DNA from 4 places in the Streptomyces sp. SM18 genome. Region 3 is predicted to be linked to each of the others. Evidence: riboswitches for the same ligand, from Rfam matches in the RefSeq annotation. Region 3 holds a riboswitch; each other region holds the start of a gene.
The links. Region 3 has a riboswitch for cyclic di-AMP ahead of B9S64_RS17650 (M23 family metallopeptidase). Riboswitches for the same ligand answer to the same signal wherever they lie in the genome.
Positions count from the first base shown of each region.

Region 1 (7,327 bases), 1.9 Mb from region 3:
GCCGACCGGGCGCGCAGTTCGGCGGCGAAGGCCTCCGGGCCGAGGGCCGCCAGGCGTTGCCGGGATCCGGCCGGAGGGGTCCCGGGCGGCAGGGCGGGCAGTTTGTCCGCGGGGTCGATGACGGCCGGCCGCGGACCGTACGGCCGGTTGACGGTGGTCTCGGCCAGGTAGCTGAGCATGCGGCTGCCCCGGTCGGCCGACGGACGGGCCCGGATCAGCTCCGGGTGCTCGTCGATGAAGGAGGTCGTGATGTGCCCGGCCCGGAAGTCGGGGTGGTCGAGCACGGCCCCCAGGAACGGCAGGTTGGTGGCGACCCCGCGGATGCGGAACTCCGCGACGGCCCGCCGTGCCCGCCGTGCCGCGTTGGCGAAGTCGTGCCCGTGGCAGGTGAGTTTCACCAGCATCGAGTCGAAGTGGGCGGAGACCTCGGCGCCGGTGTGGACCGTGCCGCCGTCCAGCCGGACACCGGGCCCGCCGGGGGAGCGGTAGGCGGAGATGGTGCCGGTGTCGGGCCGGAAGCCGTTGGCCGGGTCCTCGGTGGTGATGCGGCACTGGAGGGCGGTGCCGGTCAGCGTGATGTCGTCCTGGGTCAGCCGCAGTTCGGGCAGGGTCATGCCGGCGGCGACGCGCAGTTGCGCGATCACCAGGTCGCGTCCGGTGACCTGCTCGGTCACGGTGTGCTCGACCTGGATGCGCGGGTTCATCTCGATGAAGACGTGGTTGCCGCGCTCGTCGACGAGGAACTCGACGGTGCCCGCGTTCACGTAGCCGATGTGGCGCGCGAAGGCGACGGCGTCCGCGCAGATCCGCGCCCGCAGCTCCGGGTCCAGGTTCGGGGCGGGCGCGATCTCGACGACCTTCTGGTGGCGCCGCTGCATCGAGCAGTCCCGCTCGTAGAGGTGGACGACGTCGCCCTCGGCGTCGGCGAGGCTGTACCTCGATGTGGCGCGGGTTGATCACCGCCTGTTCGAGGAAGACCGTCGCGTCGCCGAACGCGGAGCGCGCCTCACGCATCGCCGCGTCGATCGCCTCGCGCAGCTCCCCGGCCTCGGCGACCCGGCGCATGCCGCGTCCGCCGCCCCCGGCGACGGCCTTGACGAACACCGGGAAGCCGATGTCGGCGGAGGCCGCGACGAGCGTGTCGACGTCCTCGGACGGCTGGGAGGACCTGAGCACCGGCACGCCCGCCTCGCGCGCGGCCGCGACCGCGCGGGACTTGTTGCCGGTCAGGTTCAGCACGGCCGCGGGCGGCCCGACGAACGTGATCCCGGCCTCGGAGCAGGCGGCCGCGAGGTCCGGGTTCTCCGACATGAAGCCGTATCCCGGGTAGACGGCGTCGGCGCCCGCCTTCCGGGCCGCCCTGATCACCTCGTCCACCGAGAGGTAGGCCCGCACGGGGTGTCCGGGGTCGCCGATCTGGTACGCCTCGTCGGCCTTGGCCCGGTGCAGGGAGTTGCGGTCCTCGTACGGGTACACGGCGACGGTGGAGATCCCGAGCTCGAACGCCGCGCGGAACGCGCGGATCGCGATCTCTCCCCGGTTGGCGACCAATACCTTCTCGAACATCGGACTCCCCAGCTCGTGTCACAGGCGCGCGGTCAACAGGACGGGCGGCGACGTCGCACGGGATGCGTGGCTCGGCATCCGCGGTGGTCACGTGGTGGCGATGGCGTCCGGGCGGTGTTCTTCGGGCCCGGAGCGTTCGACACCGTACCGGAGTCCTTCCCGGAGATCGCCGGTGCGAGACGATGGCCTGCGTCACGTCCGCCGGCGGGTGGCGGAGGACCGGGGAGGGGGGGAGTGGGGGCGTCCTCAGGCGGGCTGTACGCCCGCCAGCCGCCCGTCCCGCGCCCGGGTGCTCCGGCGCCCGTCCCGTGCCCCGGTGTCGTGCCGCCCCTCAGTGCAGCTTCCAGGTGAGCTTGCCGCCGCCCACCCACCGGACCGAGGCCGGGTCGTCCAGGTCGTCGATCCGGATCCCGGCGGCCGTGGCGAGGACCACCACATCCGTCATCCCGAACGCGACCCCGGTGATCTCTCCGTCGATCTCCACGAGACGGAACGGCGGATCACCCGGCTCGACGGGCAGAACGGTGATCCGCGGCTGGTTGAGGTGGGGGCTCTGGCTCTCGGTCATGCGGGACCGGTTCCACCAACGCGACCGCTCTATGCCTGTACAGCCATCAGTGAACCGTATGCCCGTTTTAATCATTTAAGTGTTATTCGTTGTGTTATTGGATGGGTGACGCCGTTCCGGGTCGCGCTGTGGCTCGGGGTGTGCAAATCGCCCGTATCGGACGCAGTGACCAGGGTCACCCTGGCGCGACGCGGACGTCCGGGAGGGGGTCGCGGTTCCCTTCTGTGCCGGAGAAGTTGGCGCGGCCGTGTGCGCCCGGTTACACGAATTCCTGTGAATTGATCATGCGGATGAATTGTGATCACGAATTTCGGGCTTGTTCCTTTCGGCATTTCTCGCCTACGGTCACCCTCACTCCGGATGGAACGCCGAATCCTGCCGCCGTCCGGGAACCCGACCACATCTCGTACGGCAGGAGCGGGGGACCCAGGTAAGTGCCGATCCGGTATCCGGAGCGGCTCGGGGTGAAGCCGCAGTCATCTGCGGCCGGGCATCTCCAGCTCGAACCCGACAGCTCACTTCGTAGGCGACGGAGAGGAATTCAGCATGCCCGCAATGGCCAATCACCGTCGTTCCAAGCGCAGTTCACTCACTCGCGGTGTCATAGCCGTGACCACGGGTGGAGCCGCTCTCGCCCTTCCCGTGATCGGCGCCACCGGTGCCTTCGCCGCCCCGGCCCAGCCGGCCGCGGCCGAAAAGGCGGCGGTCTCGGCCCCGGTGTCCGGCAAGACGATCTCCGGAAAGGACTCGGAGACCACCACGTATTCCGTGATCTTGGGTGATTCCCTTGCCAAGATCGCCCGCGACCATTCCGTGAGCGGTGGCTGGGAGCAGCTGTACAAGGACAACCGAAAGGTCGTCGGCGGTAATCCCGACCTCATTCACCCGGGCCTGAAGCTCACCGTCGCGTCCGCGGCGAACAAGGCCGCCGGGACCGAGAACAAGGCGGCGGACACCTCCGCGTCCGAGGCCTCGGATTCCGCGGTCCGCACGGAGAGCGCCGGCAACGAGGTCGTCGCGCAGGGCACCCCCGTCGCCGCGGTCGAGGCCGCTCCGGTCGCGTACACCAACGACCTGGACGGCTGGATCAAGGAGTCGCTGGCGGTCATGGCCGAGCACGGCATCCCCGGCACCTACGAGGGCATCCACCGCAACATCATGCGTGAGTCCTCCGGCAACCCGCTGGCCATCAACAACTGGGACATCAACGCGATCAACGGCGTCCCGTCGAAGGGCCTGCTCCAGGTCATCGACCCGACCTTCCAGGCCTACCACGTGCCCGGTACGTCGATGGACAGCTACGACCCGGTCGCCAACATCACGGCCGCGTGCAACTACGCCGCCGACCGCTACGGCTCGATCGACAACGTCTTCGGGGCGTACTGAGTCGTCACCGCCCGAGGGTGGGCACACGGCCGCCGGGCGGCGCGGGTTCTCCGGAACCGGCGCCGCCCGGCGGCCGTTTTGTGCCATGGGGACCTCCGCGCCGGAGACACGCACCACCGGGCCGTCGCGTCCCGTGGTCGCGACCGGGCGGGGGTGCCTCCGGGGGCGGCCCGCAGGGGCGTACGGTCACGCGGTGGCGGCCGGACGGGCAGCGGGGCGACTGGTCACGTACAGGTTCGTCGTCCATACTGCCCGCCGTGGAGCAGCGCATAGAGTCACCCAACAAGTCCGAGTTCGCCGCGGGAACCGACCCGGCGTTCATCCCCGGCCTGACGGCCCCTGTCCCGGTCTCGGCCGGTGAGGGGGCGAGGAAGGCGCCGAAGGGCCCGGGGGAGCAGCCCGAGGCGTCCGACGGGCCCGCGGAGGAGGCCCCCGGCGACGCGTCAGCGGCCGGCACCGGTGCGGGCGAGGCGGCGGCCTCCCCGGACGCGGAGGAGACCGACGCGCTCCCGGTCCAGGACCAGGATCAGGGCCCGGACCGGGAGCCGGCCGAGGACGGTCCTGTCTTCGAGGTCAGCGACCGGCGCGGGTCCATCCGGGTGAACCGTGAGGGAGTCCGCTTCCGGCTGGACGACCAGGAGGCGGAGTTCGACTGGTCGGAGATCGGCGCCGTCGAGGTCAAGACCTCGCGCTTCGGCCGCCGGTTCACCGTGACGGTGCACCTGTCGAGCCGCCGGTGGTTCAACGCCGAGGTCGAGGCGGAGGCCAGGGGCAGGCTCAAGGAGTGGACGGCGGAGCTCGACGCGGCGCTGGACGCCTACTTCGAGGAGGACTGACCCGGTCCGGGTCCTCGTCTCCGCGTACGGGGGCCGGGCCGCCGCGCCGTGAGAGCGGCGGGCGGCGGCCCTCGGCGTCCGCCGCCCGGCACTCCGGCGCCCGGCCGCGCTCTCCCGTGTGCCCGTGCGGGTCCTGCTCACCCGCACACCGGGCCCGGACGTCGGGCCGGATGGTTCGAGCCGGGACACCGAGCCCGCTCACCCGGCCCGAACCGCGCCGCCGCCCACAGGTGCGCGAGCGCCGGTGCGCGACCGCTCAGGCGTCGGCGTCCAGGACCACCGAGCGGGTCAGGTGCCTCGGCAGGTCAGGGTCGAGGCCGCGGGCCACCGCGCGGGCGATCGCGAGCCGCTGGATCCTGACCAGCTCGGCCAGCGGGTCCAGGCCGCTCTCCACCCAGCGGGCCCCCGTCGCCCGCACCTGCTCCGCCAGCCCGTCCGGCGCCGCGCCGAGCATCCACGTCGCCGTCCCGGCCGTGGCGATGCTGATGGGGCCGTGGCGGTACTCCATGGCCGGATACGACTCCGTCCAGGACAGGGACGCCTCCTTCATCTTCAGCGCCGCCTCGTTGGCCAGCCCGACCGTCCAGCCGCGTCCCAGGAAGCTGAACTGGGTGCACTCCAGCAGGCCTTCGGGCAGGGGCTCGGCCAGCGCGGTCTCCGCGTCCCGCACGACCGCGTCCGTGTGCAGTCCGAGATGCGCGCGGAACAGGGTGAGGGCGCTGGTCGCGAACCGCGTCTGCACGACGGACCGTTCGTCGGCGAAGTCGAGCACCACCAGGTCGTCCGCGGCCTCCCGCACGGGCGTCGCGGGGTCGGCGGTCACCACGACCGTGCGCGTACCGCCACGCAGCCGGGCCAGCAGTTCGAGCACCTCGGTCGTCGTCCCCGAGCGGGTGAGCGCGACCACACGGTCGTACGCCCGGCCGGTGGGGAACTCCGAGGCGGCGAACGCGTCCGACTCGCCCTGGCCGGACTCCTCGCGGAGCGCCGCGTAGGCCTGGGCCATGTAGTACGACGTGCCGCAGCCGACCACGGCCACGCGCTCACCGGCGGCGGGCAGGGCGTCCGCCCGCTCGGCGGCCACCTCCGCGGCGCGGCGCCAGCACGCCGGCTGATCGGCTGTCTCGGTCTCGACGTGGGACATGTCTCTGCACTCCGCTTCCGCTGCTGCCGCACCCATGGATGAACGAGTCACATGATGTTCAAATCTGCATGCTACAGCGGTCAATTGAGCAAGAACAAGCATGAGGTGCAGGAGGGGGCGGTGAGAGCAGGGTCGATTTTCGGTCATGTCTCCTCGGTGGTCGGCTCGATCTGATTCCGTTGCCGCCGAGCGGGTATCTGTCGCCCCCGGCCGCCGATTCCCCGTCCGCATTCCCCGCAATCCAGGTCATCCTGGGGTAAATCGTCCGGGCGGGACCGGTCGCGCACGGCTCGTACGCCCGCCCCGCGGAGGCGGTTCAAGCCGCAGGGGCGGCGATTTCGCGTCATCTGTGATGCGGGTTGGCCGAGTTCGAACGTGCGGACGGTTCGGGGTCGTCATAATCGGCGCATGTCGATCACGGGTGGGGACGTCGTTGACCTCGGCACGGGCTTGTACGCCTGGCTGCCTCCGCAACGCGGCTGGGGGCTGGCCAACTGCGGTCTGCTCGTCTCACCGCGTGGGGCGCTCTGGATCGACACCCCGTACGACCCGGTGCTCGCCGGCCAGTTCCTCGCCGAGAGCCGGAAGCGGCTGCCCGAAGGGGTGAGCGTCGACCGGGTCGTCGTCACCCATGCCAACGGCGACCACTTCTGGGGCGCCGGCGTGCTCCCGGACGCGGAGATCATCGCGACCCGGGAGGCCCGGGAGCACATCCACTACGACCCGACTCCGCAGCAGCAGCACGCCCTGGTGACCGGGAGCGACCCGGCCACCCCGCTCGGCGCCTACCTCGGCCGCCACTTCGGCGCCTTCGACTGGTCGGCCACCGAACCGGTACGGCCCACGACGTACTTCACGGGAGAGCTCGAACTGACCGTGGGCGACTACGCGGTCGAGATCACGGCTCTGCCGCCCGCGCACACCACCGGCGACCTCATGGTCCATCTGCCCGCCCAGCGCACGGTGTTCAGCGGCGACGTCATCTTCTCCTCCACCGAGGACCGGCCGGGGGACCACCCGGTGCACTGGGCCGGCCCCCTGAGCAACGTGATCGGCGCGTGCGAGCAGGTCCTCGCCACCGGCGCCGAGGTGATCGTGCCCGGCCACGGACCGGTACTCGACCGGGCCGGGGTGCGTGAACACATCGGCTACCTCTCCTACGTACGCGAACGCGCCCACGCCCTCCACGCGGCCGGGGTTCCCGCGACCGAGGCCGCCCGCAGGGTGATCGCCGAGGGCCGCTACCCGGCGCTCGGACTGCCCGAACGGCTGGTGGTGACCATCGGGAGCGAGTACCGCGACCTCGACGGCACCGACCTGCCCGGCGTCCTCCAGGTGATGTCCGAGGTGGCGGCCGTCGCACACGCGACGGAGCTCACCGTGACCGGTGGCGGCCCCGAGTGACGGCCCGCCGGAGAGGAACCCGGACCCCCGGCACCCTCGGGGCGCGCGCACCCCGCCCGACGACGAAGACGCGGTGACGCCGTGTTCCCCTGGATCGTGACTCTCGTCGCCGTCGCCGTGTCCGTCTGGTACGGCGTACGGGCCTACCAGGCCGGACGGGACGCCTACGCGGCCTCGGCGCGCGCCGAACTCGCCGACCGCCAGGCGCGGGCGGCCGAGGCCCGCACCCTCGCCCTGACCGAGGAGATACGCCAGCTCGCCCGGAAGCGGATCCCCGCCGCGGCCACCGCCCTGTCCCACCCGTCCGCGCCCGTCCCCGGGCTGCGGGAGGCGGGCGACATCGAGGGCGACGCCGCGCGCCTGCTGAGCGACGCCGTCCAGGCCGCCCGCACGGCGATCCTCGAAGAACGCGGCCGGGTCGAC
Region 1 covers NZ_CP029342.1:5,802,319-5,809,645, forward strand. Annotated here, with positions in the region: partial or broken gene B9S64_RS25990 (pyruvate carboxylase) at 1-1,566, opposite strand, end outside; gene B9S64_RS25995 (hypothetical protein) at 1,898-2,134, opposite strand; cyclic di-AMP (ydaO/yuaA leader) riboswitch at 2,491-2,676, shown strand; gene B9S64_RS26000 (transglycosylase SLT domain-containing protein) at 2,681-3,520, shown strand; gene B9S64_RS26005 (hypothetical protein) at 3,778-4,356, shown strand; gene B9S64_RS26010 (SIS domain-containing protein) at 4,613-5,500, opposite strand; gene B9S64_RS26015 (MBL fold metallo-hydrolase) at 5,909-6,904, shown strand; gene B9S64_RS26020 (ATP-binding protein) at 6,986-7,327, shown strand, end outside.
Region 1: another riboswitch for cyclic di-AMP. It lies ahead of B9S64_RS26000 (transglycosylase SLT domain-containing protein); the one in region 3 lies ahead of B9S64_RS17650 (M23 family metallopeptidase).

Region 2 (7,327 bases), 2.9 Mb from region 3:
GGCGGGCGGCGCCTCGGGCCCCACTACGGTCGTACGGACCGGCATGGGGCCCAAGGCCGCCGAGACGGCCGTCCGGCGCGCGCTCGGCCGCGACGGCACGGGTGACGCGGCCGTCATGGCCTCCGGATTCTGCGCCGGCCTCGGCCCCGGGATGCACCCCGGGGACATCGTCGTCGCCGAGGAGACCCGGGACCACAGCGGCACCACCCCCTGCACGGGCACCGGCGTGCTGGTGGACGCCCTGGTCAGGGCGGTGCCCGGACGCACCGTCCACACCGGTCCGCTGACCGGCTCCGACCACGTCGTCCGGGGAACCGAACGCGCCGGTCTCAGGGCGACCGGCGCCATCGCGGTGGACATGGAGTCCGCCGCCACGCTTCGTACCGCCGTACGGACAGGACCGCGCCCCGTTGCGGCCGTACGGGTGGTCGTGGACGCTCCAGAGCATGAGCTCGTCCGCATCGGCACGGTCCGCGGTGGAATATCGGCATTCCGCGTTCTCCGTGCTGTCCTTCCGGCTTTTCACGAATGGCACCGATCTTTGCTGCTCCCCAGGAGGTGAGCCCAGATGGCCATGCCGCTCCGTCAGTCCATCAAGGTTGCGACGTATCTCGTCGAACAGAAGCTCCGCAAGCGGGACAAGTTCCCGTTGATCGTCGAGCTGGAGCCCTTGTTCGCCTGCAATCTGGCGTGCGAGGGCTGTGGGAAGATCCAGCACCCGGCCGGTGTGCTCAAGCAGCGGATGCCGGTCGCGCAGGCGGTCGGCGCGGTGCTCGAATCAGGTGCCCCGATGGTGTCCATCGCCGGCGGCGAACCCCTGATGCACCCTCAGATCGATGAGATCGTGCGTCAGTTGGTGGCCAAGAAGAAATACGTCTTCCTCTGCACCAACGCCATGCTCATGCGTAAGAAGCTGGAGAAGTTCACCCCCTCGCCCTACTTCGCCTTCGCGGTGCACATCGACGGACTGCGGGAGCGGCACGACGAGTCCGTCGCCAAGGAAGGCGTCTTCGACGAGGCGGTGGCGGCGATGAAGGAGGCCAAGCGGCGCGGCTTCCGGGTCACCACCAACTCCACCTTCTTCAACACCGACACCCCGCAGACCGTCATCGAGGTCCTCAACTACCTCAACGACGAGCTGAAGGTCGACGAGATGATGATCTCGCCCGCCTACGCCTACGAGAAGGCACCCGACCAGGAGCACTTCCTGGGCGTCGAGCAGACCCGCGAGCTCTTCAAAAAGGCCTTCGCGGGAGGCAACCGGGCCCGCTGGCGGCTCAACCACTCGCCGCTCTTCCTGGACTTCCTGGAGGGCAAGGCCGACTTCCCGTGCACGGCCTGGGCGATCCCCAACTACTCCCTCTTCGGGTGGCAGCGGCCCTGCTACCTGATGAGTGACGGATACGTCCCGACGTACCGGCAGCTCATCGAGGAGACCGACTGGGAGAAGTACGGCCGGGGCAAGGACCCGCGCTGCGCCAACTGCATGGCGCACTGCGGCTACGAGCCCACCGCCGTCCTCGCCACCACGGCGTCCCTGAAGGAGTCGCTGCGGGCGATGCGGGAGACGATCGCCCCGAGCTGACGTCCGGGAGGACGCGCGGGGAGGGTGCGCCCTCCCCGCGCGGTGTGACGCCGGGGTACGGGCGGCCGCGCGGGCCCGGCTCCGGTGGGGGCCGCCGCGCGGGCCGAGGCGGCCTGCACGGCCGAGGACAGTGGGGGAGTGGACATGCCGAAGGAGAGCGGGGAATGAAGGACAACCGGCCGGGGGGCTTCGACCTGGCGAAACTCCTGGCGGAGCGCGGCGACGAGAGGTACGAGCTGCACGCCCGGCACCTCAACCACCAACTGCCGCGCATGCTCCGCACCATCGGCTTCGACCGGGTCTACGAGCGGGCCCAGGGCGCCTACTTCTGGGACGCGGACGGGAACGACTACCTCGACATGCTGGCCGGGTTCGGGGTGATGGGGCTCGGTCGGCACCACCCCGTCGTACGCCAGGCCCTGCACGACGTCCTGGACGCCTCGCTGGCCGACCTCACCCGCTTCGACTGCCAGCCGCTGCCGGGGCTCCTGGCCGAGAGACTGCTCGCGCACAGCCCGCATCTGGACCGGGTGTTCTTCGGGAACAGCGGCACCGAGGCGGTCGAGACGGCGCTGAAGTTCGCCAGATACGCCACGGGGAAGCCGAGGATCCTCTACTGCGCCCACGCCTTCCACGGACTGACGACCGGTTCCCTCTCGGTCAACGGCGAGGACGGCTTCCGGGACGGGTTCGCCCCCCTGCTGCCCGACACCGCGATCGAACTGGGCGACCTCGACGCGCTGCGGCGCGAACTCAGGCGCGGAGACGTGGCCGCGCTGATCGTGGAACCCGTCCAGGGCAAGGGCGTCCACGCGGCACCGCCCGGCTTCCTGCGGGAGGCCCAGGAACTGCTGCACCAGCACAAGGCGCTGCTCATCGCCGACGAGGTGCAGACCGGCCTCGGCCGCACCGGCGACTTCTACGCGTACCAGCACGAGGAGGGCGTCGAACCCGACCTGGTCTGCGTGGCCAAGGCGCTCTCCGGCGGGTACGTCCCGGTCGGCGCGACCCTCGGCAAGGAGTCGGTCTTCAAACGCGTCTACTCCTCCATGGACCGCGTCCTCGTCCACTCGGCCAGCTTCGGTTCCAACGCCCAGGCCATGGCCGCGGGACTCGCGGTGCTCGCCGTGATGGAGGACGAGGAGACCGTCGCCAACGCCCGCCGCACCGGGGACCTGCTGCGCGAACGGCTCGCGGGGCTCGTGGACCGCTACGAGCTGCTGCACGAGGTGCGCGGCCGGGGGCTGATGATCGGGATCGAGTTCGGCCGGCCCTCGTCACTGAAGCTCCGGAGCCGGTGGGCGATGCTCCAGGCCGCGCGCAAGGGACTGTTCGCGCAGATGGTCGTCGTACCGCTGTTGCGGAAGCACCGGATCCTGACCCAGGTCTCCGGGGACCACCTGGAAGTGATCAAGCTGATTCCGCCCCTGGTCATCGGTGAGGCGGAGGTGGAGCGGTTCGTCACGGCCTTCACGGCCGTCATGGACGACGCGCACAGCGGAGGCGGGCTGATGTGGGACTTCGGCCGGACCCTGGTGAAGCAGGCCGTCGCCAACCGCTGAACGGGGGCGTGGGGCGCTGTCGGAGAGGCCCTGCCGGACCGGCCGGCCGCCCTCGGGAAGGCCGGCCGCCCTCGGCGGGGCGGCTCGGCCAGCATTCTTGCCTCTCAGGTAAGGAATTTGCCTGGGAGGAAAGATCCTGGCTCAATAGGGGGTATGAACCACCCTGAAGGAGCGGTGACCGACGAGGTGCCGGGCGTCGCGCCCCGCCTGCGGGACCTGCGGCGCGACCGGGGCCTCACCCTGGAGACGGCCGCCGGCCGGGCGGGACTCTCGCCGGCGCACCTCTCCCGGCTGGAGACGGGCCGCAGACAGCCCTCGCTGCCGATGCTGCTGGGCCTCGCCCGGATCTACGGTACGACGGTCTCCGCGCTTCTCGGTGAGGTACCGCCCGAACGTGACGCGATCGTCCGTGGCGGTCCCCTTGGCGCGAGCGAGGCGGACGGGTGGCGCTACCGGCAGGCGGGCGGGTCGGGGCGCGCGATGCAAGCCCTGCGCGTGCGTGTGCCGTACGGCACGGAGGGCGACCTCGTGCGGGTCCATCCGGGCGAGGAATGGCTGTACGTCCTGGAAGGCCGCCTCAGGGTCGCCCTGGGGGAGACGCTGCACGATCTCGGCCCCGGGGACAGCGCGCACTTCGACTCGCTGACCCCGCACCGGATCGCCTCGCTCGACCGGTCCGGCGCCCAGCTGCTCTTCGTCCACACGCTGCTGCAGAGCTCCGCCGCCGAGCTGTGCCTGGGCAACGGGATCCATCGGCTCTGAAGCCGCCCCCGCCGCCCCCGCGCACTCCTCGCCGGGCTCCCCTCCACCTCCTTCGCCATCCTCCTTCGTCATCCTCCGGCCCGTGCGGGCGGAAGAGAGGACTGTCATGTCCGATTCCGAGAACTACGACCCGCTGACTCCGTACCGGCCGGACAAGAAGGAGACGCAGGAGCGGCGGATGCCGCGCGGCGTCGTCATCCGGCTCTTCGCCTACCTGGTGGCCGGACACGTCATCGCCGCGTTCCTCTACATCCTGTTCACCGTCGCCGGGGAAGGCTGACGGGGCCGCCGGGGCCGCCGGGGCCCGCTGGAGCCGGGGCGGCCGGTCCGGTGGGAACGCCGGGCGGGCGGCGGTCGCTCGGGCGGTGCCGGTGCGTTCCGTAGGCCGGCCGGCCGTACGCCCCGCGTCTGGCCGGCCGGTGTGTCCTGCTATGCCCTGAGGCCTCAGGGGCCTGAGATCCTTGGGGTCCGTGCTCCGCGGTCGGTTCGCTGGGGCCCGTGCGCTGGGGCCCGGGTGAGATGTCAGGCGTCCTCGACCAGGTGCTCGCGCAGCTTCTCGCGGGTTTCGGGGGCGAGGCGCAGCCCCTCGGTCAGATAGCGGTCCGTGCTGCCCCAGCTCTCCTCGATCGTGGTGAAGGCCGCGGCGAGGTACTCGGCACGCGCGCCAAAGAGCGGGTTGAGCAGTTCCATCACCTCGTCCGACATGCCGGCCGCCGAGGTGTCGCTGCGCTGCACCTTGTAGCGGCGGTGCGCGTCGTTGGACTTGAGGTAGTCGGCCTCGATGGCCTCCTTCCCGACGCCGACGGCGAGCAGTGCGACCGCGATCGAGAGTCCGGCACGGTCCTTCCCCGCGGCGCAGTGCATCAGCGCGGGCACACTGTCCTCGGCCAGCGCGTGCAGCACCCGGCTGTGCTCGGCGGTGCGGTCGGTGATGATCGACCGGTAGGAGGCGATCATGCGCTCCGTCCCCTTGCCGCCCGCCAGGATCGAACGCAGCTGCTCGATGTTCCCGTCGCGCACCAGCCGCCAGAACTCGGCGCCGTCCGCCGGGTCGGAGAGCGGGATGCTGACATTCCGGACGCCGGGCAGCTCCACGTCGTATCCGTCGAGCTTGTGGTCGGCCGCGTTACGGAAGTCGAAGACGGTGTGCAGGCCGAGGCCGGACAGGAACACGGTGTCGGCCTCGGAGGCGTGGGCCAGGTGGCCGCTGCGGTAGAGGCGCCCGAATCGCACCCTGCGCCCGTCCAGGGTGGGGAGCCCGCCCACGTCACGGAAGTTGCGGACACCGGTCAGCTCGGTGTCGGTCGACGGAACCTCTGGCAGCTGCGTCACAAGCACTCCTGGGGTGTCGGGTGTCGGCGCCGCTCGCCGACGAGAGCACGCTGGCGACCCTACGACATGGGTTCATCAGGCAATCGTTTCGGTCGCCCGGCGAGGGGCGACGATGAGGCCGTGTCCGTATTGGAGCATTTGAAATAACATGCCCCATTTGCTTGGCGGATGGTGGCGGTCAGGTGAGCGGGATCATATCCGTGACGGTGTGTGGCGGAGAGCGTGGCGGCGCTTCCGTACGTCGTGCGGAAAGCCAAGATCCGTAATCCACGGAGTGTGACGGGAATTCCGGCACGGAATTGAATGATGGATTCCGGGGTACGGCCGGTGGCTTGTTCCCGGCCTCCCGGCTCGCTTACGGTCACCGTCAATCCGGACGGAACGCCTAATCCTGCCGCCGCCCGGAATCCGCACCGACCCACGTGTGGCAGGAGCGGGGGAACCAGGTAAGTCGCCGACCGGAGTCATCCGGAACGGCTCGGGGTCAAGTCGCGTCCCACGCGGCCGGGCATCTCCAGTCCGAACCCGACAGCTCACCTCGCAGGCGCCGGAGAGGAAATCCCCATGCCCGCAAAGGGTAAGCACCGCCGTACGACGTCCGGTCCGATAGCCCGTGGCGTCCTCGCCGCGGGAGCCGGCGGCGCCGTCCTGGCCCTTCCGCTGTTCGGCGCCACCGGCGCCCACGCGGCGGAGCCGTCAGCGCCGACCGCCGGGTCCGCGACCACCGCGGCCGGTGCGTCCACCGCCCCGGCCGCCAAGAAGGCCAGTGCCCCGAAGACCTACTCCGTGGTCTCCGGCGACTACCTGTCGAAGATCGCGGCCGACCAGAAGCTCAAGGGCGGCTGGCAGAAGCTGTACCAGGACAACAAGGACGTCGTCGGCGACAACCCGAGCCTGATCTTCCCGGGTATGAAGCTGACCCTCGGCGCCAAGGCGTCCGGCGCGGCCACCCAGACCGCTCCGTCCGAAGCCGCTCCCTCGAAGGCCGCTCCCTCGAAGTCCGCCGCGTCCGAGGCCGCCCCGAAGACGGAGGCCGCCCCGAAGACTTCGGTCCCGGCCCAGAACACGGCCGCCGAGTCGTCCGCGCCGGCGTCCGCCTCCGAGAGCTCCGAGAGCGACAGCTCCGGCTGGACCACCCCCGTGGCCTCCGCCAACGTCACCACCCAGTACCACGCCTCCGGTGCCAGCTGGTCCAGCGGTTACCACACGGGCTCCGACTTCCAGGCCGCCTCGGGCACCAGCGTCCGGGCCATCGGTCCGGGCACCGTGGTCTCGGCCGGGTGGAGCGGTGCGTACGGCAACGAGGTCGTCATCCAGCACAGCGACGGCATGTACTCCCAGTACGCCCACCTGTCCTCGCTCGGCGTCTCGGCCGGCCAGACCGTGACCGGCGGTCAGCAGATCGGCCTCTCGGGCTCCACCGGCAACTCCACCGGTCCGCACCTCCACTTCGAGGTCCGCACCGGCCCGAGCTACGGCTCGGACGTCGACCCGATCGCCTACCTGCGTTCGCACGGCGTCTCCGTCTGACGCGGCCGGGCGGCCACGGCGGTTCTCCCTCCTGATTCGCCCGGAACGGAGGGGCGGTACGCGGTCGCGTACCGCCCCTCCGCTTATTCCAGCTTTACCAAAACCTGACCGGGTGGTCTTTCTCACCACCCGTCAACCCTTTATTACGGTCGCGTAGGTCACATTCAACGGGGCAAGATATGTGCTCGTGGCAGACGATTCGAGAAACAGACAGCACGGCAGCATCGGGTCGTACGCGGCGATAGGCGACAGCTTCACCGAGGGGGTCGGCGATCCCGGCCCCGACGGGACGTTCGTCGGCTGGGCGGACCGTTTCGCGGTCCTCCTCGCGGACCAGCTCCCCGACTCCGAGGGAGCGACGGGCCCGGCGGGCGAAGCGCACGGGCATTTCCGGTACGCCAATCTCGCCGTACGCGGACGCCTCCTCGACCAGATCGTCGAGGAGCAGGTCCCCCGCGCCAAGGAGCTGGCACCGGATCTGGTGAGCTTCTGCGCGGGCGGCAACGACATCATCCGGCCCGGCACCGACCCCGACGACGTGGCCGAACGCTTCGAG
Region 2 covers NZ_CP029342.1:6,774,418-6,781,744, forward strand. Annotated here, with positions in the region: gene B9S64_RS30060 (1-hydroxy-2-methyl-2-butenyl 4-diphosphate reductase) at 1-562, shown strand, start outside; gene hpnH (adenosyl-hopene transferase HpnH) at 569-1,585, shown strand; gene B9S64_RS30070 (aspartate aminotransferase family protein) at 1,750-3,147, shown strand; gene B9S64_RS30075 (helix-turn-helix domain-containing protein) at 3,301-3,909, shown strand; gene B9S64_RS34655 (DUF6126 family protein) at 4,016-4,189, shown strand; gene B9S64_RS30080 (tyrosine-protein phosphatase) at 4,432-5,241, opposite strand; cyclic di-AMP (ydaO/yuaA leader) riboswitch at 5,643-5,801, shown strand; gene B9S64_RS30085 (M23 family metallopeptidase) at 5,806-6,771, shown strand; gene B9S64_RS30090 (SGNH/GDSL hydrolase family protein) at 6,959-7,327, shown strand, end outside.
Region 2: another riboswitch for cyclic di-AMP. It lies ahead of B9S64_RS30085 (M23 family metallopeptidase); the one in region 3 lies ahead of B9S64_RS17650 (M23 family metallopeptidase).

Region 3 (7,327 bases):
CCACCGGTACACGGCCCGGCTGAGGGCCGTACCGCGTGGCGGGTGCCGGGGCGGGCCCGCGTTGATGACGCGGGCCCGTTCCGGGCCGGCTGTCTCAGGCGGAGGCCTCGGTCAGCCGGGTCATCTGGTCGTCCGTCAGCCGCAGGTTCGCGACCGCCAGCAGCGCGGGCAGCTGCCCGACCGTGCGGGCGGAGGCGATCGGGGCGACGACCGTGGGGCGGGCGGCGAGCCAGGCCAGTGCGACGGTGGCGATCTCGGCCTCCTGCTCCCGCGCCACCGCGTCGAGCGCCGCGAGGACCGCGCGCCCGCGCTCCGTCTCCAGGTGGGCGGCGGCGCTGCCCGCCCGCGCGCTCTCCACCTCGGTGCCCGGACGGTACTTTCCGGTCAGGAAGCCGGAGGCGAGGGCGAAGTACGGGACGGCGGCGAGCCCGGCGTCGGCCGCGGTGTCCAGCAGCGCGCCCTCGTAGGTGTCGCGGGAGACGAGGTTGTAGTGCGGCTGGAGCGCCACGTAGCGGGCCAGGCCCTCGCGCTCGGAGAAGTCCAGGGAGGCCTTCAGCCGCTCGGGGCTGATGTTGGAAGCGGCGATCTCCCGGACGTGTCCCGCCTTCACCAGCTCGTCGAGGGCGGTGACGATGTCCTCGACCGGGACGCTCTCGTCGTCGAAGTGCGTGTAGTAGAGATCGATGTGGTCGGTGCCGAGCCGCCGCAGCGACGCCTCGGCCGCCTTCTTGACGTTGTCGGGCGAGAGCCCCTTGTACGCGGGGTGGCCCCCGACCTTGGTGGCGACGACCACGTCGTCGCGGCGGCCGCGCGACTTCAGCCACGCGCCGATGAGGGTCTCCGACTCGCCGCCCTCGTTGCCCGGGATCCAGGAGGAGTACGAGTCGGCGGTGTCGACGAAGTTGCCGCCGGCCGCGGTGTACGCGTCGAGGACGGCGAAGGAGGCGGCCTCGTCGGCGGTCCAGCCGAAGACGTTGCCGCCGAGGGCGAGCGGGAAGACCTGGAGGCTCGAAGCGCCGAGTGCGCGATAGGACGTCATGCCGGAGGTCAACAGGGCGGCGGAAGTCACTATTCCGCTCGTACCGCCGATCGTGTCAGACGTCTGTGCCGGACCTTCCGTGTCAGACGTCCGTGTCAGGAAGGCCGGACCGGAGACGGCGCGGACCGGCAGCCCTGGCGTCGGGGGGTGAGCGTCAGGGCTGCCGGGGTTTCAGAAGCACCGGAGGGGTGCCCGGGGTACGCCGCTGGACCGCCGCGGCACGGCGCGGCACGCCGGTCCACCGTCGCGGCTGGGCGGCGCGCGCCGGTGGACCGGCGTCGGGGCTCAGACCGTCAGGCCCTTGCTGCGGAGCCAGCTCATCGGGTCGATGCCGGAGCCGTCCGCGGTGTGGACCTCCAGGTGGAGGTGAGGGCCCGTCACGTTGCCCGTGGCGCCGACCCGGCCGATGGTGTCGCCGGTGTTGACCCGCTGGCCCGCCGTCACGTCCATCGAGGACTGGTGGCAGTACCAGATCTCGGTGCCGTCGTCGAGCTCCAGCACCGTGCGGTAGCCGTACGAACCGGACCAGCCGGCCGACTTGACCGTCCCGCCGTGCACGGCCTTGACCGGGGTACCGGTGGGAGCGGCGAAGTCGAGCCCGGTGTGCTGGCCGGAGGACCACAGCGATCCGGCCTGGCCGAAGGTCGAGGTGATCGTGTACGAGGAGGTGGGGAGGGAGTAGCTGGCGGCCAGCTTGGCGAGGCGCTCGGCCTCCGCCTTCGCCTTCGCCGCTTCCTCCGCCGCCTTCTTCTCCGCCGCGGCCTTGGCCTCGGCCGCACTCTGCTGCTTCGCGGCTTCCTTCGCGGCCTGTTCGGCCGCCGCCGACTCCTCCGCGGCCCTGGCCTCGGCCTCGGCACCGGACTGCTGCTGCTCGGCCTGCTGGAGGATGCGGGCGCGCAGCGCCTCACCGGCGTCGGTGGCGCCCTGCTCGGCCTCCGTGGCGGTGATGCCGGCGCTGGTCAGCGGGGCGGACGCGGTGACGGCTGTCGTGTCGTCCGCGTCGGAACCGCCGGACATGAACGCGCCCACACCGGGAAGGGATGAGGGATCGGGAAGATTGTCCTTGACGGAATCGGGAAGGGAGATGGAGACCGGCGGCTTGCCCTGCGCGGTGGCCATGCCTCCCGCGCCGACGGCCGCGATGACGCCGACACCGAGGACGGTGGAGCTACGGGCGAGACCGCGCTGCTTGGCCACGCGATGCCTGCCGCGAACGGGCCGGAGGGAATCCTCGGTGGGATTCCATTCTCCCCGCGTCGTGTTCTCGTCACCGAAGGCCGCGGGCCTGAAGGGGGACGAGGTCTCGGGGGCAGGCTGATTCGACGCCACGTGGGCGCACTCCTTTCCTTCCTTCTCGCCTACCGGGTTAGCTGACGGGTTCGGAGCAGGAAGGTCTCCTACGGACCCCTGACGTCTCTCACGAGACACAGGTGTCCGATTCACCCCATGTAGGTGGTTCCCCGGTTCCCTTGCGGAATTCGGCGCTCGCGCACGGTGCCGCCTCTTGCGACGACTGGGACGACCGCGCTGCGTTATCGAACGTTAATAGACACCGGGGTCCGATTCCAAGCCGTTCCCACTGATCGTTCACGACTTCGGGCGGGACTTATCAGCAGGAATCGGGGTCAAGCGGGCGCCTGGAGCGCCTCGTGCCCGGTCGTCAGTTTCTGACGGTTCGTCAAATGTTATGCGGAGCGGGTTCTCGTGATCACGGACGGTCGCGACCGCTCATCCGCCGTCCCGCCCCGCGACGCTCACGGTCTCCGCGGGCCCTGTCGGCCCGTGTCGGGCCGTCCGACGGCGAGCAGCGCCATGTCGTCCGTCGTCCGGCCCCCGGTGTGCAGCCGGACGTCGTCGGTCAGCGCGGAGAGCAACTCCTCGGGCCCCGGGAAGGTCCGGCCGCGCAGCCGTCCCGCCGGGTCGTAGAAGACACCGCGCGCGTTCCGCGCCTCCGACAGGCCGTCCGTGTAGACGAGCAGCGTCGCCCCGGCGGGCATCGGCCACTCGTCGGACCGGTCCGGCCACATGTCCAGGCCCATGCCGATCGGCAGCGCGGGCACAGCCGGTGCCAGCACCTGGAGCTCTCCCCCGCCGTGCAGCAGGATCGGCTCGGGGTGCCCCCGGTTGACGATCCGCAGGACGTCCGACCCGACCGGGATCTCGGCGAGGACGGCGGTGACGAACCCCTCCACGGAGTCCAGTCCGCCCCGCCGCACCCCCTCACGGGCCAGCGCCCGTTCCAGCCGCTGCGCCACCCCTTCCAGGGAGGACTCCTGCTCGGCCGCCTCCCGGAAGGCCCCGATCACCACGGCCACCGCCCCCACGGCCTCCAGCCCCTTGCCCCGCACGTCCCCGACGACCAGCCGCACCCCGTGCGGTGTGTCCACGATGGCGAAGAGGTCGCCGCCGACGAACTCGTCGGCCTGCGCCGCCTCGTAGCGGGCCGCGACCATCAGGCCGCCGATCCGGTCGTCCGGTGTGGGCAGCACCGCCCGCATCGCCGTCTCCGCGATGACCCGGGCCGAGGCCAACTGCTCGTTGCTGTGCCGCACGACGCTGTTGATGACGAGGGCGAGCGCGGAGACGGTGACCAGGGTGAGCAGTTCGGTGAGCGGCACGACGTGGCCGAGCGTGCCGTGCGCGGCCCGGATGGCCAGGACGACGAGGAAGGCGGCCCCCGCCGTACGGACGGTGCTGGCCAGCGAGAAGAAGGGAGCGGCGATCAGCGGCGCCGCGGCGAAGAGCGGGATGGCGGAGAAGTTGGGCGAGGTCGTCAGGTCGACCGCCGCGCCGGCCACGATCATCAGGGCGGGCAGCGCCCACACGAACCGCCGCGTCCGGGAGCCCTCCATGAGCCCGCCGCGCTGTCCGTCCCGCTTCCCCACCTGTGTACTCCTGCCCGGTCCGCCCACGGCTGCGGACGGTACCGCGCCCCGCCCGCACCGCCCGGAGCCGCGCCGCGCGCGGCGGCTCGGCATGGGCCGGAAGGGGGAGCGCGCCGGGGCGCCGCCCTCCGGAGGTCAGTCGGAGAGCCGGTGCCGCGCGTAGATCGTCAGTGCATCCCGTATGAGGGCGGCGGTGCCGTCCCCGTACCGATCGTAGTTCTTCGCGAAGCGTGGATCGGCGACATACATGGCGCCGAGCCCGATCACGTACGAACGGGTGGCCGGCGCGGTCGTCGAGAGCCACGCGCAGTGCCGTCGCGCGATGTCCTGCACCACGTCGCCGCCGGCCTCCAGACCACCGGCCCGTGCCTGCCCGTAGTCCCGGGCGAGGGTGTCGTGCTCGGCCAGGAAGGCCGTACGCTCCTCCGGTCCCAGCCCGCGCCACCACCGGTCGCCCTTCTCGTAGGCCTCCCGCCCCCAGCGATCGGTGACCTCCTCCTCGTAGACGGTGTGATCGAAGCCGTCGAACATGTCCTCGGCCATGAGTTCCTGCCCCTTCTCGGTCCGGTGAAGGGTGGTCCGTACCGAGGCGATCTGCCGCCCGATCCGCTCCCGCTCCCGCTCCAGCAGGCCCAGGTGCGCCCGCAGGGCCGCGGAGGTGTCCCGCTGGCCCTCCAGTACGTCCTTGACGGCGGACAGCGAGAGGCCCAGCTCCCGCAGCAGCAGAATCCGCTGCAACCGGACGAGGGCGGCCTGGTCGTAGTAGCGGTAGCCGTTGGCACCGGTCCGGCTGGGCGCCAGAAGCCCGATGTCGCCGTAGTGCCGGAGCGTGCGGCTCGTGGTGCCCGCGCGGCGGGCGATTTCCTGGATGGACCACTCCATGCCGGAGACGCTAGATCTTTACGTCGCGTCAAGGTCAAGGCGTTCCGGCGGCGGGCGGGAGGAGGACCGGCGGAGGACCGGCCGGGGACGGCGGTGCACTCGCGGTGGGGCCCGGTGGGAAGGCCTGGACGAGGCCGGACAAGCGGCATACGGGGGCATACGACGGTGGCCCGGATCCTTGGAAGGATCCGGGCCACCGTCTTCAGTAGCGGGGACAGGATTTGAACCTGCGACCTCTGGGTTATGAGCCCAGCGAGCTACCGAGCTGCTCCACCCCGCGCCGTTGTGATGCCAACTCTACGCCATCCGCGGGGTCCTCATGACCACGTCGCCGCCGACCGCCCGTGCCCACCCGGCGACCGGGAGGTCCACGGAACCGGCATCACCCTCCAACCACCCTTTGCTACCGAGTAGTTGCCACACGTGGTCCGGTGACCAAGGATGTGGGCGCACCCCCGATCTCGCGCAACAGCCTGTCTGGAGGGCCCTCGACGATGTCCACACCGCTCAGACCTGCCCACGTCCCTTCCACCGCACCGTCGCCGCTCCGTGCCTCGGTCATCAGTGGAGTCTTCGGCGGGGTGGCGGGGGCGGTGATGAGCGCCCTCGTCAACTACCTGGCCATCGGTATGCCGGGCAGCGCCGGGATCAACGCGCTGAACCACGGCGTCTCCGGTCTGGTCAGCGGCTTCATCGCCGGGTTCCTCGGCCTGATGATCCACATCCGCAAGACGTCGGCCACGGGGGCGGCCGCCCCCGTGGCGCCCGAGAGCGGCGCGGAGACCGGAGCGGCCTCCCGGAGCGCCTGACCGGCGGGCGGGCCCCGTCCCGCCCGAGGCGTGTCCCGTCCCGCCCCAGGCATGTCCCGTCGTGCGGGGTGCGCCCGTCGTGCCGGAGGTGTGGACGTACGCCTGGCGCCTGTCTCGGGCCCGCTGCCCACGGTGTGGGCCCCTCGTGCCCCTCGTGCCTCTCGTGCCTCTCGTGCCTCTCGTGCCCCTGGCGTGTCGCGCGAGGGGCGCCTCTGCCCCGTTCCGCGCCGCCGGGCGGGGCTCACCCCCGCCGCCACGCACCGAACGTCGTGCCGGACAGCGCAAATTCAGCGGGAAGCCGTGCCGAGAGGGCTACAGTCTGCATACACCGCGTGTTGATCCGGATGCCCCCGGAGCGGTGCGGCACCGGGGAGCGGCGCTTCGTCGCCGCCCCGGTCGCGACCAGCCGAGCCGTTCTCACCGCCAGGCAGGGTCACGGGGCTCCCACCGCACACCTACGTACAGGACACTCGATGACCGACATGCCCGCACGCTCCACGCAGCGGCACCCCGACAGCCTGGCCGCGGCCACGGACCCGGGCGCGCCGGCCCCGCTGCCCTCCCCGCAGTACGCGGGCCTGTTCGTGGAGCCCGATCTGCCGCCGCTCCCGGTCGACGACACGGATTGACAGCCGGACGGCCGGGGCGAGGAAGGGAACGGCCGGTGACACGCACCCGGTGAGCGGCCGGGTGACACGCACCTGGTGAGCGGCCGGGCGACAGGCGCCCGGTGACCCGCCGGCGGGACGCGTGCCCAGTGACCGGCCGGGCGTACGGTCGTTGAGAGGCCATGCGCACCCGTATCGGCGTGGTCGTCCTGGCCGTGGTCCTGCTGCTCGCCGCGTTCGTCTCGAACATTCCGTCCCAGGCCGAGACGGAAGCGGCCTGCCGACGTGCCCTCGACAACACCTCGACCGCCGAGAACCGTCCCGACGTCTGCCGGGACGTCTCGGCGGAGACGTACCGTACGTTCCTCCTGATGTACGAACTGCGGGCGGAGGGGCTGGACTGACCCCGTAGCACCCCGTAGCCCTGCCCGTACGCACACCCGTATCCCCGTATACCTACGCGGCCCGCCCTCGGCCCCCGGCGCCCCGCACACACGGACGCGTGGACACAGACCCCAGCTCACCTCTGCTCCGAGCTGGGGCTCCGCGCCGTCGAAGGTGATCTCGACCTGCCTGACCCACGCCGGACGGCCCGGGTCTTCCACCGCCGCGTCCCGCCCGAGGCCGATCGGCCGCCGGACACATCGGGCTCGCCGTTCGAGGCGGTGACAGGGGCGACGCCGGGCACCGGGCGTGGAACCACGCGGCCGCATCGCCCTGTTGGGTCGTGTGACGACCGCCACTGCCCTTTCTCCGTGGGTGATGTCGACCGGATGCCCGGCGGCGGGCGTATACCCGGTGAAGCGAAAGATCCGGGAGTGACTGTTGACCGTCGAGGAGTTCGAAGCGTTCTACGTCCAGGCGGTCGCGCGTCTCACAGGCCAGTTGTACGTGATGACTGGGGACCTCCAGGAGGCGCAGGACGTCGTCCAGGAGGCGTTCGTCAAGGCATGGGTCCGGCGCGGGCGGCTGGAGCGTGACGGGCAGCCCGAGGCGTGGATCCGTACGGTCGCGTGGCGCCTGGCGGTGAGCCGCTGGCGTTTCCGGCGTCGTTCGGCGGACGCCTGGCACCGGGGGAGCGACACGGCCGGGCACGTGGCGCCG
Region 3 covers NZ_CP029342.1:3,907,612-3,914,938, reverse strand. Annotated here, with positions in the region: gene B9S64_RS17660 (PrsW family intramembrane metalloprotease) at 1-23, shown strand, start outside; gene B9S64_RS17655 (aldo/keto reductase) at 95-1,039, opposite strand; gene B9S64_RS17650 (M23 family metallopeptidase) at 1,325-2,368, opposite strand; cyclic di-AMP (ydaO/yuaA leader) riboswitch at 2,380-2,533, opposite strand; gene B9S64_RS17645 (PP2C family protein-serine/threonine phosphatase) at 2,794-4,017, opposite strand; gene B9S64_RS17640 (MerR family transcriptional regulator) at 4,060-4,806, opposite strand; tRNA gene B9S64_RS17635 (tRNA-Met) at 5,013-5,086, opposite strand; gene B9S64_RS17630 (hypothetical protein) at 5,301-5,615, shown strand; gene B9S64_RS34525 (hypothetical protein) at 6,089-6,244, shown strand; gene B9S64_RS17625 (hypothetical protein) at 6,406-6,627, shown strand; gene B9S64_RS17620 (SigE family RNA polymerase sigma factor) at 7,049-7,327, shown strand, end outside.

Region 4 (7,327 bases), 570 kb from region 3:
GGTCCAGCTGGTGATCGAGTAGCTGGCAGCGGCGTTCCAGCTCACGAAGCTGGGAGGACGTGATGCTTGTGAAGAGCGTGGAGGTCAGGGAAGGGGTCGGTAGGCCGAAGTCGGTCAGCAGTGCTCGAAGGGAGAGCCCGTTGCGGCGGGCGAGTGCTTCGAGCCAGCTGTCGATTCCCTCGCCGGGGGCGATGGGGACCCGCAGTGGCAGGACGCGATTGCTGCCGAGGATCACGACGCCGCCTTGGACTTGGAGGACAGAGTGCCGTGGGCGAGAGCGGCCGCGAGTTGCTTGCGGGCCTGTTCGGATGCTTCGTCGAGCCGTACTTGGTCGAGCAGGTCGCGGTTCAGCGCCTCGGTCCTGCCACGGATGGCCCGGTAGCAACCGCGCATCAGCAGAGTGAAGTACGACCCAATGTGGCCGCTGGTGCGCTCGAAAAGGTAGCCGGCCAGGTCGATGAGCATGCCGGGGTGGTGCTCCGCCAGCACAAGTTGGCGCTCGGATGCCTTGAGCAGGCTCTGCCAGTGCTGGCGCCCCTGGTCGGAGGTGAGGTGGAACGGGTCCACGCCGAGCCGCGTCCAGCGGCGTGCGGTCTGCGCGAGGACCGTGTTCTTCCCGGTCAGCCCGTCGGCGAAGAAGCGGCGTTCGGCGAGGCCGACGCCGACATAGACGAATGTGACGGGGAGTTCGTTGGCGAGCCACTTCAGATGGTTGCTCACCGCGAGCCCCTCCTTGCGGTCGAGGTCGATGAAGTGGATGTCGTCGATGATCCCCAGACGGGTGTCGCAGCTGAGCACGCAGTCCAGGGCATGGCTGGCCAGGGCTGCCGCGCTGCCCCGGTCGGTGGCGGGATGCCCGTAGAACTCGCAGATCATCCGGTTCAGCGTGCGCAGGGTGGTGTTCGAGGTCAGCCCGACCCGGAAGACCGGGACACGCTCGTTGCCCTCGGCTGTGACCGTTCCGAGGCGGCGGCGCTGCTGGCGGTCGTAGGTGCGGCCGTAGAGGTTGGCGATGGTGGTCTTGCCCAGGCCGGGCAGGGCGTCGACGACCGCCGCCGAGCGGATGCGGTCCCCGTCCTGCCGGTTGCTGGCCACGATCTGGTCCAGTTCCTCGTGGAGGGAGGCCAGCTGAGGGGTCTGGATGATGCCGAAGTTCGCCTGCCAGTCGTGACGCCGGTCGTTGTAGTCCTCACGGGCGTCCTCGCCCAGCGCGTCTAGCTGAGCTCGGGTGAGCATCTCGGGACGCTGCCGCGGAGGAGTGTTGACGTACTGGTTCCAGCCCTCCTTGCGGGACAGGCTGAACAGTCCTGGTGTGCTCATTCCAGTACCTCGAAGGCGTCCGCGTAGAAGTCGTCCCCGTCCGGGGCGTCGAAGATCTCGTCCTCCTCGTCCAGGTCGCTGGTTACGGACCGCTCGGGCACCAGATGCAGGCGGGCCGAGCTCACCGGTGTGCGGGGCTCGTCCTCTGACAGCCGGGGCAGTGGGACCGCGGCTCGTTCGGCGGACAACCGCAGGGCCATGCGGCGTTCGGTGACCATGCCCTGGTCCCAACGGGCGAGGAGCTCGGCCAGAGCCTCGGAGGCGTCGAGATGCCGCCCGCTCCGGAGTGACAGTCGTCGGGCGTGAGCCGCCGCCTCGGCGGAGAACGCCATATTCAGCGCGGGTGCGTGTTCCCATTCCAGCCGGTGCCAGGAGTCGTCGGCTGGATCCTGGAAGTAGATGAACCGCACGTCATCGGGGTGCACACGGAGCGGCCACCGACCGGCGAGCAGGCCGCCGTACGGGCTCTTCTCGTTGCGGTAGCCGTCCAGGGCCGGGCCGTTGTAACGCAACCCGTCGACCTCGACGCCGTAGTGCTGGATAGTGCGCGGCTTGACCTGCAGGAAGTCGAAGACGAGGTCGGGCGACGGAAGAATTCGCAGCCGTCCGGCCCGTGCCAGACCGGCCTGCAGCATTTCCAGCGGCGACAGTTCCACGCCTGGCCACTGAGGGATGACCAGCCCGTCGTGCTGGGAACAGTGATAGACCCCCGTGATCCAATCGCGGATCACGTCTTCCAACTCGTGGATGTAGAAGAACGCCTGGTCCTCCACCTTCTCTCCGCGGCTGTGCAAGTCTGGGCCTTTGTAGGCAGGAAGGTGCTGGATCAGTCCCTCACGCAGAGTGCGGAAGAAGCGTTCGACGGTCGGCTTGTCGGTGGGCTTCTTCGGCTGGGCCGGCTGGATCGACATCCCCAGCCTGGTGCACACACTGATCACGTGGGCCGACATGAAAGCCCGCCCGTGATCGATGATCAGCGTCTCCGGCGGACACAGCCCCCGGCCCGGCACCAGGTCCTTCTCGGTGAACACCACCTGCTGGGGCACGCCGTGATAGGGACCGAGCACCTGCTGGCCAGCGCCGTCCGGAGGGGGAGCGATCGCCTCGAACAGCACTCCCGCGACATCCACAGCCTTGGTGGAAACCGCCGTCACCCGCAGCCCGACGATGCAGCGACTGAACAGGTCCTGGGCGCTGCGGCCGGGTCAGCGACGCCAGCAACAGCCCGGCGCCCTCAGTAGAGTCCGGCAATCCATTGCTTTCCGTCTGGGTATGCGCCGCGAGACGTCCCACCGAGAGTGCGGTGAACTCGCCGGTCCTCGTATTGCGGATGGTCACCCCGCGGTGATCGAACTCCACCACCTCGACCAGGTCGCCGCAGTAGATCAGCCGGGAACCAGGGAAAACCGTTACCGCCTTGCCGCTCATCGGCCCGCCTCCTCGGCGAGCCAGACTGATGTGTGCGTGCTCAAGGGACGTGAAAGATCCGCCGCCAGAGCGCCGGACCACACCAGATGTAACAAGGCCGGCCGGACCAGGTCGCCAGAGTGCCGCCCGATCAGCGCCTTCTCAATGCCGCCGACGCATCGCTGTCCTTGCGCTGCCGCCAACACCTCTGGCAGTAAACGTGACTCGATGACCTGCTGCCGTCGGTAGCCGGCCAGGAACCGGACGTTCTCCACGAGGACCGGGTCGGCCCCCACCCATACTTCGAAGGCCCAACCCCGCAGTGAGCACAGCTCGCGCATCCAGGCGAACTGCTCGACGAACTTCGTCTCCTTTGCCCGCTCCGGCGGCTTGACGTCAACCACCGTCACCAATCCGTCAGCGTGCGTCAGCAACAGATCCGGAACGTGCCGACGGCTTCGGACGCCGTCCTCCCCGGTCAGCTGGAAAGGCTGAGCGGCGATACCTCCCACGTCCCGGGCGAAGTCCGCCAGCAGGATCCGGGCCAGTTCCAGACGGCTCTCGTAAGCAACCAGACGGTCACCCGTTGTCGCGTGATACCACCCCGAGTAATGCCGCCGCCCCTTGTACCAGCGGAATTCCCGCACCGGCAGCCCGGCTGCCACCTCTGCGACGATCACCCGGTCCAGCGTCGTCTGTACGAACTCGCCATCCGCCTGCCGATAGCGCACCTCAACAGGAACCGCCATGACCACCGCCCGGTGTACGAAGCCAGCGGGGTATTGATCACAGCCCCGGCCGAGGCTTCCCAACACGGCCCACCGGCCATGCGGCGACAAGCGGGTACAGAATCCAACACCACCCGTGAGAGTGGACTTCTCATCGCCCTGTCCCATCGGACAAGCCACGGACAGAACGATGAGAAACGGTCAACTCAAATGCGGCCCTACAACCGTGCTCCGGGTCACGCCGGGCGCACGCTCCCGTAGATGGGCATGTAGTAGATCGACTCCTCGCGGACGTTCGCTCCCGGCTTCGGCGCGTGGATCATCATCCCGTCGCCCTTATAGATGCCCACGTGGCTGATGTCGTCGTAGAAGAAGACCAGGTCACCCGGTTGCAGGTCCGCCGTGGCGACCCGGGTTCCGACCTTGACCTGGTCCCACGTGGTGCGGGGCAGGGTGACCCCCGCCTCCTTCCACGCGGCCTGGGTGAGCCCGGAGCAGTCGTACGAGGAGGGGCCCGTCGCCCCCCAGACGTACGGCTTGCCGATCTGGGCGCGGGCGAACGCCAGGACCTTCTCGGCCTTCGACGCGTAGCCGGCGTCCGAGCCGGTGCCGCCGGTCCCGGTCCCCGTGCCCGTACCGGAGCCGGTGCCCGAGCCGGTGCCCTGGCCGGCGGCCGCCTCCTTGGCGGCGCGGTCGGCCTCGGCCTTCGCGGCGGCCTGCTGGCGGGCCAGTTCCTCGGCCTTCCGCTTCGCCTCCGCCTCCTTCTTCCGCTCCAGCTCCGCGAGGCGTGCCTTCTCCTCGGCGGTCAGCTTCGACAGCAGGGAGCGCGCCTCGGACAGCTTCTCCTGGACCTCCTGCTTGCTGGTGCGCAGTTCCGCCTGGGACTCGGTGAGCGTCTGGAGGCTCTTCGTCGCCTCGACCCGCTTGGCGGCCGCCTCGCGCTGCTGGGTACGGAAGTCGGCGACCGCCTTCTGCTGCCGGCTGGTCATCCGGCTCATCAACTGGTCCTGGTCGAAGTACGACTGCGGGTCGTCCGCCAGGAAGAAGGTGGCCGTGGGGGCGATCGAGCCCCCGCGGTACTGCGCCGTCGCGTAGCGGCCCAGCTCACGCCGCGTCTCGTTGAGCTTGTCGGCACGCTCGGCGGCGGCCTTGAGCAGGGCGTCCACCTCGTCGCGCTGCTTCGCGGAGGCGGACTTGGCCTCGTTGTACTTCTGCGTCGCGGTGCCCGCCTGCCGGAACAGGCCGTCGACCTTCTTCTGCACTTCCTCGATGGTGGGTGCCGGTTTCGCGGGGGCGGCCGTCGCGGTCTGCGTGGAGAGCAGGGTCACGGAGGCGAGCGCGGCCGTGGTGAGGCCGACGGCGGGGGTGGTGGCGCGCAGGCGGGTGCGCGGTTTGCGATGCGATGCCAAGGCCGGCATCTCCTTCCGTGGACCGCCTACCGGGTTAGCTGTCGGGTTCGGGCGGAACGGAAGGCTGCCCTACGGTCCCATGGGGCCGGACCGATTCACCCCGGTGCTGCGTGTGGGTCCCCGGTTCCGGTCTCCCGCGAGGGAGGACGGATTCGGCGGAGGCGCCCGCGTGGCGTGGTTCGCCTCAGAGGGGGAACGGGTCACCTGACCGAGCACGCTAGCCAACCGTGGTGTCCCTGTGAAGGTTGATGTTCGATATGCCCGATACGTTTTCGTGACCTTTCCCGTACGGCGGTCGCCGGCCCTGTTCGCGGCCCCGGAATCGTACGGTCCGCATGCTGGTCGTCGCCGTGGGTGACCGGTTGGGGTCATCCTGCCGATGCCGCTCCGTAGTGTCGGTGGGTCGGCCTAGACTCGTGAGGCGATGAGCAGCCTCTTTGACGACAGTTTCCTGGCCGGCCTCCAGCAGGCGGACGACGGCCCCCCGCCGCCTCCCGAGGAGCAGGCACCCGAAGCGGTGCCGGAGGGCCTCTTCGGCGATGTCTTCGACACCCCTCCGCCGCCGCGCGAGACGCACTACCGCGACGGCGCCCCGCGGCCCGTCATCGACTCCGCCGCCCTGCTGGACGGGCTGAACACCGAGCAGCGCGCCGCCGTCGTGCACGCCGGTTCCCCCCTGCTCATCGTGGCCGGTGCCGGCTCCGGGAAGACCCGGGTGCTGACCCACCGGATCGCCCACCTGCTGGCCGAGCGAGGGGTGCATCCGGGGCAGATCCTCGCGATCACCTTCACCAACAAGGCCGCCGGCGAGATGAAGGAGCGCGTCGAGGAGCTCGTCGGCCCGCGCGCCAACGCCATGTGGGTCATGACGTTCCACAGCGCCTGCGTGCGGATCCTGCGCCGCGAGTCCAAGCTCCTCGGCTTCACCTCGTCGTTCTCCATCTACGACGCGGCCGACTCCAAGCGCCTGATGGCCCTGGTCTGCCGCGACCTGGACCTCGACCCGAAGCGCTACCCGCCGAAGTCGTTCACCGCGAAGGTCTCCAACCTCAAGAACGAGCTGATCGACGAGGAGACGTTCGCCGGGCAGGCGTCGGACGGTTTCGAGAAGACGCTGGCCCAGGCGTACGCGCTCTACCAGGCACGGCTGCGCGAGGCCAACGCCCTCGACTTCGACGACATCATCATGACGACGGTGCACCTGCTCCAGGCGTTCCCCGATGTCGCCGAGCACTACCGCCGCCGCTTCCGGCACGTCCTGGTCGACGAGTACCAGGACACCAACCACGCCCAGTACACCCTGGTGCGCGAGCTGGTCGGCCCGTCCGGAGAGGCCGACGCCCCCGGTGAGCTGTGTGTCGTCGGTGACGCGGACCAGTCGATCTACGCCTTCCGGGGCGCGACGATCCGCAACATCCTCCAGTTCGAGGAGGACTACCCGGACGCCACGACGATCATGCTGGAGCAGAACTACCGCTCCACGCAGACGATCCTGTCCGCGGCCAACGCCGTCATCGAGCGCAACGAGAGCCGCCGCCCCAAGAACCTCTGGACGAAGGCCGGCGCCGGCACCCGGATCACCGGGTACGTGGCCGACACCGAGCACGACGAGGCGCAGTTCGTCGCCGAGGAGATCGACCGGCTGACGGACGCCGGGGAGGCGAAGGCCGGCGACGTCGCGGTCTTCTACCGGACGAACGCCCAGTCCCGTGTCTTCGAAGAGATCTTCATCCGGGTCGGCCTGCCGTACAAGGTCGTCGGCGGCGTCCGCTTCTACGAGCGCAAGGAGGTCAGGGACGTCCTGGCCTATCTGCGGGTCCTCGCCAACCCCGAGGACACCGTCCCGCTGCGCCGCATTCTCAACGTGCCCAAGCGCGGCATCGGGGACCGGGCCGAGGCGATGATCGACGCCCTGTCGATGCGCGAGAAGATCTCCTTCCCGCAGGCGCTGCGCCGCGTGGACGAGGCGTACGGCATGGCGGCCCGCTCGGCCAACGCCGTGAAGCGGTTCAACACGCTGATGGAGGAGCTCCGCACGATCGTGGAGTCGGGCGCCGGCCCCGCGGTCGTCCTGGAGGCCGTCCTGGAGCGCACGGGCTATCTCGCCGAACTCCAGACGTCCACCGACCCGCAGGACGAGACCCGCGTCGAGAACCTTCAGGAACTCGCCGCCGTGGCCCTGGAGTTCGAGCAGGACCGGGCCGAGGAGGAGGGCTCGGGCACGCTCGCGGAGTTCCTGGAGAAGGTCGCGCTCGTCGCCGACTCCGACCAGATCCCCGACGAGGACGCGGACGGGACCGGAGTCATCACGCTGATGACGCTGCACACCGCGAAGGGCCTGGAGTTCCCCGTGGTCTTCCTGACCGGCATGGAGGACGGCGTCTTCCCGCACATGCGCGCGCTGGGCCAGGTCAAGGAGCTGGAGGAGGAGCGCCGGCTCGCCTACGTCGGCATCACGCGCGC
Region 4 covers NZ_CP029342.1:4,480,543-4,487,869, forward strand. Annotated here, with positions in the region: gene B9S64_RS20415 (TniQ family protein) at 1-235, opposite strand, end outside; gene B9S64_RS20420 (AAA family ATPase) at 232-1,320, opposite strand; gene B9S64_RS20425 (Mu transposase C-terminal domain-containing protein) at 1,317-2,474, opposite strand; gene B9S64_RS20430 (TnsA-like heteromeric transposase endonuclease subunit) at 2,745-3,476, opposite strand; gene B9S64_RS20435 (C40 family peptidase) at 3,692-4,873, opposite strand; cyclic di-AMP (ydaO/yuaA leader) riboswitch at 4,872-5,032, opposite strand; gene pcrA (DNA helicase PcrA) at 5,289-7,327, shown strand, end outside.
Region 4: another riboswitch for cyclic di-AMP. It lies ahead of B9S64_RS20435 (C40 family peptidase); the one in region 3 lies ahead of B9S64_RS17650 (M23 family metallopeptidase).